DNA from 3 places in the Paenibacillus sp. AD87 genome. Region 1 is predicted to be linked to each of the others. Evidence: riboswitches for the same ligand, from Rfam matches in the RefSeq annotation. Region 1 holds a riboswitch; each other region holds the start of a gene.
What was found. A riboswitch is a leader RNA that binds a small molecule or an ion and turns the genes downstream of it on or off. The one in region 1 is predicted to bind thiamine pyrophosphate.
Positions count from the first base shown of each region.

Region 1 (4,266 bases):
AGATGTTTACATTACTTTCAGAAAAGGCGACACCTGTGCTAAAATAGGGTTTCGGAACGATAGTAATGTCCAATAGATAGGAGCAACCTCATCTTATGAGTTTATTGTCAGTAGAGAACGTGAGTCACAATTTTGGAGACCGCACGTTATTTAAAAATGTATCTTTTCGTTTACTTGCCGGAGAGCGTGTAGGTCTTGTTGGTGCAAATGGTGTAGGCAAGTCCACACTGATGAACATCCTTACCGGGAAATTGTTAAAGGACGAAGGGAAGGTCGAATGGACCCCCAAAGTTCGTTATGGATATCTGGATCAGCATACCAAGCTCACGCCTGGAAAAACGATTCGTGATGTGCTTAAGGATGCGTTCCTTCCCTTGCTTGAGTTGGAAAAAGAAATGATGTCCATCACGGATCAGATGGCAGACGCCGATCCGGACAAGCTCGAATTGTTACTGGAAGAAATGGGTGACATTCAGGAACAATTGGAGCAAGGTGATTTTTATCTGATTGATGTAAAAGTGGAAGAGATGGCCAATGGACTTGGTTTGTCCGCCATCGGTCTGGATCGTGATGTGGCCGCGCTTAGTGGCGGTCAGCGTACAAAGGTATTGCTTGCGAAGCTTTTACTGGAGAAACCCACAGCTCTTTTGCTGGATGAGCCGACGAACTATCTCGATGTGGAACACATTGAATGGCTGACGCGTTACCTGAAAGATTACCCGTATGCGTTTATTCTGATTTCGCATGATACGGAGTTTATGAATGAGGTCGTTAACGTTATTTATCATCTGGAATTTGCCAAGTTGACGCGTTATGCAGCGAACTATAACAAATTCCTTGAAATGGCCGACATGAATAAGGCGCAACATATTGATGCATATGAGAAACAGCAGGAGTTTATCAAGAAGCAGGAAGATTTCATTCAGCGGAACAAAGCCCGCGCTTCCACTTCCGGTCGTGCCAAGAGCCGTGAGAAGCAGCTCGGCAAGATTGAACGGATTGATCGTCCAGACGAAGCGGCCAAACCCACATTCAAATTCAAGGATGCCCGGGCGAGTAGTAAAACCGTCTTTGAGGGTATTGATTTTGAAATTGGATATTCATATGCATTATTGCCCAAAATGACGATGACGATTGAGCGTGGCGAGAAAATTGCCATTGTTGGATGTAACGGTGTAGGTAAATCCACATTGCTCAAGACTATCTTGGGGAAAATCCCACCAATCAGCGGTAAGACTTTCTTGGGTGACTATCTGGAAACTGCGTATTTCGAACAGGAAGTACGTGCAGGTAATATTACCCCGATCGAAGATGTGTGGAATGAATTTTCTCATCTGACACAGAATGAAGTCCGGGGCCATCTCGCGCGTTGTGGATTAAAAAATGAGCATATCACCCGCCCGCTTAACGCGCTTAGTGGTGGAGAACAAGCCAAGGTTCGTTTATGTAAACTTCTGATGCGTGAAAGTAACTGGATTTTGTTCGATGAGCCTACAAACCATTTGGATGTAACCGCTAAAGCAGAGCTGAAACGTGCCCTGCAAGAATTCAAGGGTACCGTGCTGCTCGTATCCCATGAACCTGAATTTTATGAAGGTTGGGTAACCAAAACGTGGGATGTTGAAGCTTGGTCCGATAAACAATAGTTTCTACGAAATTCTTCGCACCGGAAGCAGCAACTTCGTTAACTACACGACTTCAGCAATGGATGAACAACGTAATTCATGGAAATGTACGGTGACAAAAAAAGGTGTCTATGGTAACATAGGCTACAGCTTCATATGAACACTAGGGGGGCCGCACGATGCGGCTGAGATGGAAGAATGCGATTCCGGACCCTTTGTACCTGATCTGGATCATACCAGCGTAGGGAAGTGGCGCGTTTCAGCTAATGACAAGAGCGTTATCGTCGACTTTGCGATATTGCCTGCAAGATGAATCATGCAGTTCTATGTATACAGCATTGCGACTATGGATGGTTTCTATAGTTGTTATGCGTTATGTATAGAGTAATTGCATGCGACAGTCATTCAGTTGATCCATGAATTTTAAATTCGTGGCCACTCCCCTACGGGAGTGGCTTTTTTTGTTGTTTTATACAGCTTTAATCTCGCAAGAGGAGGGCGAACAGGACGGTAATCTTCCACGAACATGTAACAACACGATCATTTGAACTGCATGTGGTTTCACCAGGTACAGGAGACTTGGACTCTTTTCTGAATATTGCTAAGGGTATATGGCGGTGGGTCGATTATATCCACATTCGTGAAAAAAAGCTGACTCTTGAGCAACAGATGTGTTGGGCGCAAAGTCTGAAAACAAAAGGTGTTCCATCTAACCGTATCATTATGAATGGCTCAGATCAGCTGGATCAACATGCTTCAATTGGTGGTGTGCATTGGGGTCAAGCAGTTACTCGCAGCTATGATAAGGATGAGTTGAGGAGAGTCGATCGGCTGCGCGTAGGCATATCGGTTCATTCTCTGGAAGAAGCAAAAGTTGCAGAAGAACAGGGAGCGGATTATCTCTTTTATGGGCATGTCTATGCTTCAAATAGTAAACCGAATTGCGAACCCAGAGGGCTAAGTGCGTTAGCTGAGGTATGCTCTAATGTTTCGATTCCCGTGATCGCGATTGGCGGGATTAGTCCTGAGAATATTGCTGCCATTCGAACTGCTGGTGCTAGAGGAGCCGCTGTAATTTCAACGATTTGGACGACCGATAAGCCGGAAGTAGCTGCCGCTTCATTGCGACAGGCGATCACGGATTCAGACAAGTACGCCGAACCAAGGAGATGAAGATCTTGAGAGAGGAAGCAAGAAGTCGAAGCAGGAATCGTTCAGGCTATCATCCAGGAATAGTTTCGGGAAGTAAAGTTGGAGCGGAAGTTGGAGGCAAGCTTCATGCAGAAACCATTATTGTAGGTGGAGGAGTTATCGGTTGTGCCATCGCATGTGAACTCGCTACTCGAGGCCATGACGTTCTTCTGGTTGAGCGGGCGCGGATCGCTGGGGGAACTTCCTGTGCAGCCGCAGGCATGCTTGCTGCTGATAGTGAGGAATTCACTCATGCTGTAATGGCAAAGCTTGCAAGGCAGAGCAGAGCTTTGCTTCATGAGCAGAAGGAACGGATCAGTTCGCTTAGCGGAGTGGAAATGGGGCTGCAACAGCATGGATTTATTACTCCTTTTCGTTCATACAGTGAGGTCAGCAGTTACAAGAATGATCGTAGATCGTCTACCTTATCTACAGAACATATTTGGTGGGATCGTATTGCTGTCCAACAGGAAGCTTCATGGTTAAACAGGGATACGTATGGAGCATTTTACAGACCTTCCGAGAGCGAGGTTATTCCTGTCAACTTAACGCAGGCTTATGTCAGATCGGCTCAAGCCATGGGTGCAAGGGTGATGGAAGGGGTACAGGATGTCCGTTTGCATACGAATGTAAACGGTGTGCAAGGAATCGAGACTTCAATAGGAACGATGACATCGAGAAATGTAATTATTGCTACAGGGTTACATGGTGAAGAATTGATGAGACATGTAGGTCTGAAATCGCCTGTTTTACCAGTAAAGGGGGAGATTGCAGCCGTGCAGTTTTCTCCCCACCATGCCGGGTACAGGCCAGACAAAACGGTGTATGCAGAGGATATATATATTGTTCCCAAAGCCAATGGAGAAGTATGGATCGGTGCAACAAGCCTTCCTGGAAGAACAGACATGAAAGTTTCGGTACAAGGCATTCAGAAGCTGCTTGCAGCTGCAACAAACTGGGTACCTGGCATGAAGGAAGCACATTTTATCCGAGCGTGGGCTGGTGTCCGTCCTTCGACTCCGGATGGATTGCCCTATGTGGGGGCTTGTGATAGTGTACCGGGTTTATTCGCTGCTTTTGGACATTATCGTAACGGCATATTGCTTAGTGCAATTACAGCCAGCCTTATGGCTGACTTGATTTGTGGCAAAACCTCGGAAGAACTGGGGATTCAGGACCTTTGTCCAGAACGTTTGAACATAAAGGAGATGTTGCAGTGAACATCATTGTCAACGGACAAATCATGCAAATTGAAGATAGCTTAAATCGTGTAGATAAATTGCTCCATTCATTTAATTTGCAAGTAAAAACCGTCGTGGTTGAATTGAATCGGCAAATTTTAACTCGGGAATATCATGAAACGACGGCGTTAAGAGACGGAGACCGAATTGAAATTGTACATTTTGTGGGAGGCGGTTGAATTATGTTGAGGATTGGAAATTATACGTTT
Region 1 is NZ_LXQN01000007.1:1,594,353-1,598,618, forward strand. It holds gene gpAD87_RS07300 (ABC-F family ATP-binding cassette domain-containing protein) at 96-1,646, shown strand; TPP riboswitch at 1,781-1,890, shown strand; gene gpAD87_RS07305 (thiamine phosphate synthase) at 2,205-2,798, shown strand; gene thiO (glycine oxidase ThiO) at 2,804-4,036, shown strand; gene thiS (sulfur carrier protein ThiS) at 4,033-4,236, shown strand; gene gpAD87_RS07320 (thiazole synthase) at 4,240-4,266, shown strand, end outside.

Region 2 (4,266 bases), 1.2 Mb from region 1:
GTATTACATAATATAAATGAACAATTTGCCTGCACACGTAAGTAAGAACAGCTGCGTCAACTCGTTCCCTCCATGAGGATCTGCCTGAATTGTTCGAGATACGATCTGCATTCTTTGACAATTCTGTTTGCCTCACTCTGAAGAGAAGACGATTCAAATTCCGTTTGAAACGCCTGCAGCGTTACTTCCAACATGGAGATATTGATCTCTTTCTGCTCAACTAAAACAAGCAACCCTTTGGTCAGTTCTTTCGCTTTAATAGGCACTTCCGATTGGAGAATGGAATGACTGAATTTCTGAAGACCTGCAATCAGGTTATTTTTATCCAACACAATTTCTTTGGAATCAGGAGCGATCATCAAAAGACTTGGAAAATCAATAATATGCTCTTGTCTTTCCAGCATGGAACGAAGCAAGATTTCAATGTAGTTCAGGATTTTGGGCACAAGATGGTTCCAATCCGGTTGGTCAAGATGGAAGTTTCTCCACATGTTCGAGATTTGATGGATCATGCCAAAACCAAAAATAGCCCCTTCATAAGCAAAAGGTTTTAATTCTTTACCAAATACCTGTACTAGTCGTTCAGATAACCAATTTAACTGCATACGAGTCAAGTTCTCTAGATCGCATTCTCCAGAGTAGAAGCCTGTCCAGAATAGCTCCACAACAAGCTTTTTTTCTGGCAAAATCATCGGCACCATAATCTGATCGACCAGTAAATCAAAATCGGAAGCATAGCTTTGGCTCTCCAAATCTTTGCGAATCATCATATCTTCCTGTACACGTTGCTCCAGAATGGCAAGAATACAATCATCCTTCGAGCCAAAGAATTTATAAAATGTTCCTTTGGAAACACCTGACTCGTCTAGGATCATTTGTATGGAGGTGTTGGTCACTCCATGTTTCCCAAAGAGTACAAGCGCTGAGTCCAATAACATTTGTTTCCGCTTATTCATAAGTTCCCCCTGGATGATTTAGGTGGTTCACGTTACGATATCTAATAACCTATTGCAAATCCACTGCAAACATCACATGTTCCTTCCAAATCCCCTTGATTTTAATATTCTGCCGGTCCGTCTCCTGAAAGCCCGCCTTGCGAAGCACTCGAATCGATCCGGCATTGTCGGGCAGCGCACCTGCCTCCACCCGTTTTATGCCCGCTTCATTCATAGCAAAATCCAGTGCTAGCTGAAGGGCTTCACTCATATATCCCTTGCCATTCTGCACCTGATCGAGCACATAACCAACAATCCATTTGGTGGTGGAATCCAGTTCAAGCTCGAACAGAGAGATCTCCCCAATAAGCTCATGCGTATGGTTCAGAAAGATCCCGAAAGAGTACCGTTTCCCCTCTTCCCTCGCCTTGTTCCAACCTTCGAGAAGGGCTACTTGGCCCTCCAATGTATAGAATGTATCCGATCGTTCGCTTGCCGATATTTCTTCGAAAACAGCCCGGTTACGGAACTGCAAATCCAGTAGTCCAGCAGCGTCTTCCACGTTCAAAAATCGTAAATAGATGCGTTCTCCACGATTGTCCATCTGTATGTTCATCCTTATCTCTGGTTGTAGTAGATTGCATTCATCAGAAGTATGAGAGTTGCCGTTTATAAGCCATATCCCAGAACAGATATTCAAATTCAACACTTCTTCTGAATATGTCTTCAATGGCCTCCAGTTCCTGCTCGGTTTTATGTTCACATAATGCATCCAGTGTATCATAGAACCATTCGAATGAGTCGCGGAATTCATCACTTGCATAATTTTCGATCCAAGTCTGATACAAATTGCCCTCTAATGAATCTCGATATTGTTCTTTTAATCTTGTGGCATAGTCGTAATACGTCCACGCACAGGGGAAAATGACGGCGATGATTTCGGCAACACCACCTGTTTGTGCAACACTCATCATATTCGACGTATACGCCTTGTTATACAGAGATGGTTTGACAGCATGATTTTCATCCAGCGTAATTCCAAACTCATTCATATAATTTCGATGCAAATCCATTTCTTCGTACAGAATAGCGTGTTGAATCACCGTAAAGTTCGTCATCAGTTTTTCATCTGTCGCCTTCACCGCACCCATGGCAAAAATCTTCGCATATTCAATCAGATATGTATAGTCCTGAAGAAGATAAAACTTAAACGCTTCCTGATCCAGTGTTCCTTTCCCCATTTCGTGTAAAAAAGGATGGTTGTATCCATCTTCCCATACGGTTATGGACTTATCTTTTAACGTTCTCGAAAATGACATGATCATTTCTCCTTGTATTAAAATTATAATGTCCCAGCTTCACATCCAGCTATCGCGTTTGTCAGCCAAAATGCAGACCAAAAAGCCCTTGTCCTATTTTCGGCAAGGGCAAAATAACATGAGTACATGTCATTTGCTCCCTACGTCAGTATTAACTAACAGGTTCAAAGGGTCAGGTTTTAACCTTCTCAACTGCGAACAGTCCCCCTGCAAATAGCTCAGGCTTATTACAACATGTGTTTTTCCAAATGTCAATCCATTCCTATTAATCTTCAAGTTCCCCTAAATCTTCTTGCAACTTCTTAAGTCGGGTGCGGATATCCTTAATCATATTTTGCAATTTGTTTAACTCATCTACCCATTTTTGCTCATTAGAGACGTTCGTCGCTGAAGTTGAATGATACGCCAGAGACGTCCTTAACTTGTTTAAATCCGATTCGTAACCCCTCCGCTCTTCCTCGGCTTTTGCTAATTCCTCCTCGGCGATGCCAATCTGGTGCTCCAGATAAATAATGTCTGATGCGTTACCGTGAGTTAAGCGCTGTGAATACGTCATCGTTCACCTCATTTCTGATCATCCATTGCTTTTCCAAGGTCATATGGCTGAATATCGATATCCAATTTCATACCCAGAGCCAATTTGGCAAGTTGACTTCCAATAAAAGGCCCCATCGTTAGCCCAGACGCTCCAAGCCCGTTGGCTGTGATTAAGCCATTCCAACCAGGAACAGCACCCATTACCGGAAGAAAACCTGGTGTAAACGGACGGAAACCTACTCTTACTTCCTGAAACGTGCTATCGGCTAAACCGGGAGCCAGTTCCAATCCTTTATTCAAAATTTCCTGCATTCCGCCTGCGGTTACTCTTATATCATAGCCTTCAATATCATTTTCGTGAGTCGCCCCGATCACAATCTTCTGTTGATCAAAGGCTAACAAATATTGATCCGAAGGAGGCATGACCACTGGCCAGTTCCCAGTCTCTTCTCGATCGTGAACCTGCAAATGCATAATTTGCGCCTTCTGATAATCAACCTTAAAGTCAATGCCCAAGGGCTTCAACAGTTCATTAGCCCAAGCGCCGGCACACACAATAACCTCATCAGCCGATATGACTTTACCGTCAACAACCACTCCAGTTACTCGGTCCGATTCATATTGAAGTGTCGCGTCCCCATTAATCAGGACCGCTCCATTTCGCTGTGCCGATCGGATTAAGGCATCACGCAGTGCACGTCCATCGATACGTGCAGCACCACTGATGTAGACGGACTGAAAGTTCTCCTCCAGGAGAGGAAAACGCTCATGGGTTTCTTTTGCATCCAGACGGGTAATATCGGCAATCTCCGGTGCAACTTCTTTACGAAGGTGTGCTCGCTCCTGCATCTTGTTGATTTTCTCTACTTCCGTATGAATACTAAGAGCACCCACTTGAGCGTAACCCGTTTCCGTTTCCCCTTCACTCTTGAGTTCTTCAATCAAACCGGGATAAAAACGTGCACCAGCCTTGGCAAGCTGATACCAATCCTGATTACGGCGCTGAGATAACCAGGGACAGATGATCCCGGCAGCAGCATCCGTAGCCTGCCCTCGATCTTTCCGGTCTATAATAAGAACTTCCGCACCCCGTTTTGCCAATTGATATGCTGTGGAAGCCCCAAGAATTCCTGATCCTACGACGATGACTTTCTTCATGACTGCATCCCTTTCCTAAATCACTGTATCCATTATAGCGTATACTGGTTGGTCTGATAATGGCAAGGCATCGACATTATGATACATATTCCTAAAAGGTTTTCGATAAGTCGTTCATCGAAGTAAATAGTTCGTTTAAATTAATGTTATTTATGTAATATAATTCAAATCAGGTTTCTTTTAACTCTGTATCCACGCCATTTACGCACACGACCTTTAACGAAATGAGGAATAACACAACGATGCCGAAACCTAGTACGGGGAATTCACTGGATACCGATATGCCGCTTATGATTACAGGTCAAAACCAGCTGACC
Region 2 is NZ_LXQN01000007.1:2,806,488-2,810,753, forward strand. It holds gene gpAD87_RS12220 (TetR/AcrR family transcriptional regulator) at 57-956, opposite strand; gene gpAD87_RS12225 (GNAT family N-acetyltransferase) at 1,006-1,539, opposite strand; gene tenA (thiaminase II) at 1,583-2,254, opposite strand; TPP riboswitch at 2,375-2,473, opposite strand; gene gpAD87_RS12235 (hypothetical protein) at 2,520-2,810, opposite strand; gene gpAD87_RS12240 (NAD(P)/FAD-dependent oxidoreductase) at 2,819-3,949, opposite strand; gene gpAD87_RS12245 (AraC family transcriptional regulator) at 4,192-4,266, shown strand, end outside.
Region 2: linked by a shared signal. The riboswitch ahead of tenA (thiaminase II) and the one ahead of gpAD87_RS07305 (thiamine phosphate synthase) in region 1 are both predicted to bind thiamine pyrophosphate.

Region 3 (4,266 bases), 3.4 Mb from region 1:
TGGAAAGTCCATATAGAAAGCTTAATTAAAGATTCCTTATCCTCGATAAAGATTCTATTCGTACAGTTATTGAATTCCGTAACTACTCATGTGGGCGACATCTGATAATGAATTTACAACTTTCAAATTTCCCTTGATCTCGTCCAGTAATCGATTTTACTTACTCACCCTGCATAAAGCATCCTCAGCCTTTACGGAATCCGGAATCAGTTCACTTTGAACCAACCATGCACGTACATTTTCCCAAGAAGAGGCGTCCTGCCTGCCAAACGGCTGACCTTCTTCATTCATCAGTGGCAGTAAAATGTTTAGACTTTTGGTTTCGATCTCCGGGTCAAGTGGAGACGTTTCGTTCTCATGTGCGAGCAGAATGTTCAGCGCGTCCTCGGGGTGCTCTGTTACATATTTCTGTCCTTCCTGCATCGCTTTGATGAAGCGGGTAAGCTGATCTTTCTTCGCTTCAATGCCCGCATCACTTGCAGTGAGGACCAGTTCATAATAATCAGGTACGCCGTAATCGACGGGATTGATCGCTTTCATGGCATGGCCTTCCTTTTCCAGAATCAATTGTTCATGGTTAATAAAACCACCCATAATGGCATCTGCCTGCCCGGAAGCCAGGGAAGGGATCAGGTCAAATCCCACATCCACCAGATTCATCTTGTCGGGATTACCGCCATCCTGGCTGATCATGGTACGCACCATTGCTTCATACAAAGGGATTGAGGAATAGCCGACCGTCCTCCCTTCAAGATCTTTTGGCGATTTCACTTTACCGTCTGCTTCAGTCAACAGATGCACGAGCGGATGGCGAACGACGGCTGCAATCGAACGTACAGGAATGTTCTCCCCACGCGCGAGCAAAATTTGCGGCTGGTAGCTTAGTGCAAGATCGATTTTCCCGGCGGCAACAAGTTTGAGTGCATCATTCGTATCGGCAGGCATCTGGATATCGACATCCAGACCTTGATCCGCGAAGTAACCATTCTCCTGAGCAACATAGATGAAGGAATGCACTGCATTAGGATACCAATCGAGCATGATGGACAGCTTGTCTATGGATGCCGATGGCGTTTCGATCGCAGATGATCCTGTATCTTTCGCTTTGGAAGCTGAATCTGTGGCAGGTGTATTGGTACCCGTATTTCCACATCCGCTGATGATCAGCAACATAGATATGAGCAGAATGGGGAGTAGGGAGTAGATATGTTTTTTCTTCATAGCTTCAAATTCCTCATTTCCTTGTTATCTGTTTTGAAATCCGAAAGTTATCCAGTTTTTCTTCTACCTGCATGCCGTGGTGTACTGAATTTTTTCTCTATCCATGCAATGAGTACAAACAGGGCGATACCGAGCAGGGATAACAGCACAATGGCGGCGAACATTGCATCCGTGTTCATATTGCTCGACATTCTGCGGCTGAAGTAACCGAGACCCTTGCTTCCACCGAGCCATTCCCCGATCGTTGCACCGACTACACAATACACCACAGACATTTTCAGTCCCGAAAAGAAGGAGGGAAGGGCAAGTGGAATCTGGAGTTTGCGAAAAATATCCCACTTGCTGGCCCCCATCGTCAGCAGCAGTTCACGCTGCTCCGGATCACCCTGGCGCAGGCCATCGTAGGTGCTCACCACAATCGGGAAAAATGCGATTAGGAACACCACCGCAACTTTACTCCACAGCGTGTAGCCAAACCACAGGATGAAGACGGGGGACAGGGCAATCAGCGGGATCGTCTGACTGATCACGATGAAGGGATATAACGCTTTTTCAATCGACCGATTCATATGCATACCCGTTGCAAGTGCAGTCCCGGCACCAATGGACAAGCCAAAACCAACGATAACCTCCATCAAGGTAGCGGGCAGATGTGTGGCCAACAAGAGGTGGCGATGCTCATACAGCGAACGGGCAATCGCCGTCGGGGCTGGAATGATGAAGGAAGGCACCCATCCCATACGCACAATCCACTCCCAGAGAGCAAGCAGCAAGATCATGAGCAAAAGAAACAGACCATAACGGGCAAGCCAACCTCTTACGCTATGCTTCATGCTATCTCTCAAGTTACCGTCTCGCATGCAATTGTTCCTCCAGTAGTCGTCTCATCTGAACGAGAGCCGGTTCGTAGATCATGTCCGAATGTCTTGGACGTGGCAAAGGTACCGTCAGATCCTGCAGCTGTTGGCCTTGGCCCACCGGAGTTAACAGGATAATCCGATCACTGAGCAGCAGGGCTTCTTCAATGTCATGTGTGATGAACAACACGGTTTTGCCAAGGCCTTCCCATAGCTCCAGCAGCCAGCGATGCATCTCCCGTTTGGTCAGGGCATCGAGTGCGCCGAAAGGTTCATCCAGCAGCATCAGTTGGCCACCTGTCAGCAAAGTACGAAGCAGCGCGACACGCTGGCGCATGCCACCTGACAGCTCGTCCGGGTAAGCATGCGCGTGGCCGGATAAGCCAAATCTGTCGAGACCAGCCAGAATGTCCGCTCGAATCCTTACCTTATCCTGCCGACCTGCAGCCAGTTCAGAGGGAAGCATGCAATTCCCCATGACGGTTCTCCAGGATAATAGGAGGTCCTTTTGCGGCATGTAGGCCACCTGCCCCAGTCGCTTTCCTTCTTGAACCCAAGGAATTTCAATGGTTCCGTGTGTTGGCTCAAGCAGGCCTGCCAGCAGCTTGAAAAGGGTACTTTTACCGGAGCCGCTGGAACCGATGAGCGAGACAAATTCGCCTTTGGCTACAGTCATCGACACATTGGAGAGCACGGGGGAATCCCTTTTTCCCGGGAAAGCGTAGCTCATGTTGTGAATGGTTATATCGTTATCCATCTCGTTCCGTCCCCCTTGTATTCATAATTCAACTTCAAACCGCGGGATCTTTAATTACACCTTCTGATCTGCTCGCAGAACGCGAAAAAGACCCACCCATTTCCGGAGAAATGAGTGGGTCTGTAAGTTCAATTCACATTAAATTCCATCATCAACATGAAAAAATCCGCTTACTGAGAGGCCGCTCCACTTCCCTCCGCTGGTATGATCCAGATCAGGTTCAAAGGGTCCGAATCGTTCGATTCGTCTCAGCCGCAAGGCTCCCCTAGTGCAATGTTTAAGATATGCAGTTGTGTGTTCAGCATATATCACATGCAAGTGGAATGTAAAGAGGGCGGCTTAAAAGAAGTGTGCGTAATGTGAGTTAGGAAAGTAACTAGGATTCTAATCGTTTGAATGTAACAGTGAATCAAGCTCCCCGATCAGACGGGCAATCTGCTCCGGTGTACCAATCGTAATCCGAAGCCAGGTAGGCATACTGAATTCGGCACCGCCGCGGACAGAGATGCCTCTGTTCAACAATTCTTTGGTAATCGGGCCACTATCCTGCAACAGATCAACCATGATGAAATTTGTTTCGGAAGGGATGTAGGGTAAGTTCCACTGATCAAAGGACTGCATTAACGTTTCCCTTCCTTGACGATTGTAGTGCAGGCAGTGAGAAACAAATTCATGATCATCCAGGCTGGCCAAAGCAGCGGCTTGGGATGTGGCTGTCAGACTGATGGGCAGCTTGACCCGGTTAATGCCTTCAATAATGCTTTCATTCCCGATGCCATATCCAATTCGCAGGCCAGCAAGTCCATATATTTTGGAGAAGGTCCGCAAAATAATCAGATTATTATACTGCTCCAGCAGCTTAACCGTATCAGGATAATCTTCACTTTCCGCGAATTCATAATACGCTTCGTCCAGGACAACCACGACATGGGAGGGAACATGTTCGAGTAAACCAAGCAGGGCATCTGCCGTGAAAATGGTTCCGGTTGGATTATTCGGATTGCACAGCCAGATAATTCGGGTAGAAGCATTGATCCGTTGCCGGAATTGCTCCAGGTCCAGTGAATGGTTGACCAACGGAACTTCATGGATGACACCGCCTGCCAGCAGCGTAGCTCCCTTATACCAGTTAAAGGAGGGCACTGGAATGAGTGATTCCTCGCCGGGATTAAGGTAGGCTTGGGCGGTAAGGGTAAGGAGCTCGAATGAACCACTGCCAAATACCAGTTGGGAGGTACGCACACCCAGACGTTCCGCAAGTTTGTCACGCAGCAGTTGGCTGGAACCGTCGGGGTATTGAGCCAGAAGATCGGAGCCCAGCGTTCTGACTGCTTCCGCTGCCAGGGGAGAAGAGCCAAACGGATTCTCGTTCGCTGCAAGTCGATCTACACTTTCCAGTCCCAATTCCCGCCGGATCTGTTCCATGGATTT
Region 3 is NZ_LXQN01000007.1:4,957,388-4,961,653, reverse strand. It holds gene gpAD87_RS21855 (ABC transporter substrate-binding protein) at 157-1,221, opposite strand; gene gpAD87_RS21850 (ABC transporter permease) at 1,269-2,081, opposite strand; gene gpAD87_RS21845 (ABC transporter ATP-binding protein) at 2,068-2,835, opposite strand; TPP riboswitch at 3,010-3,112, opposite strand; gene hisC (histidinol-phosphate transaminase) at 3,220-4,266, opposite strand, start outside.
Region 3: linked by a shared signal. The riboswitch ahead of gpAD87_RS21845 (ABC transporter ATP-binding protein) and the one ahead of gpAD87_RS07305 (thiamine phosphate synthase) in region 1 are both predicted to bind thiamine pyrophosphate.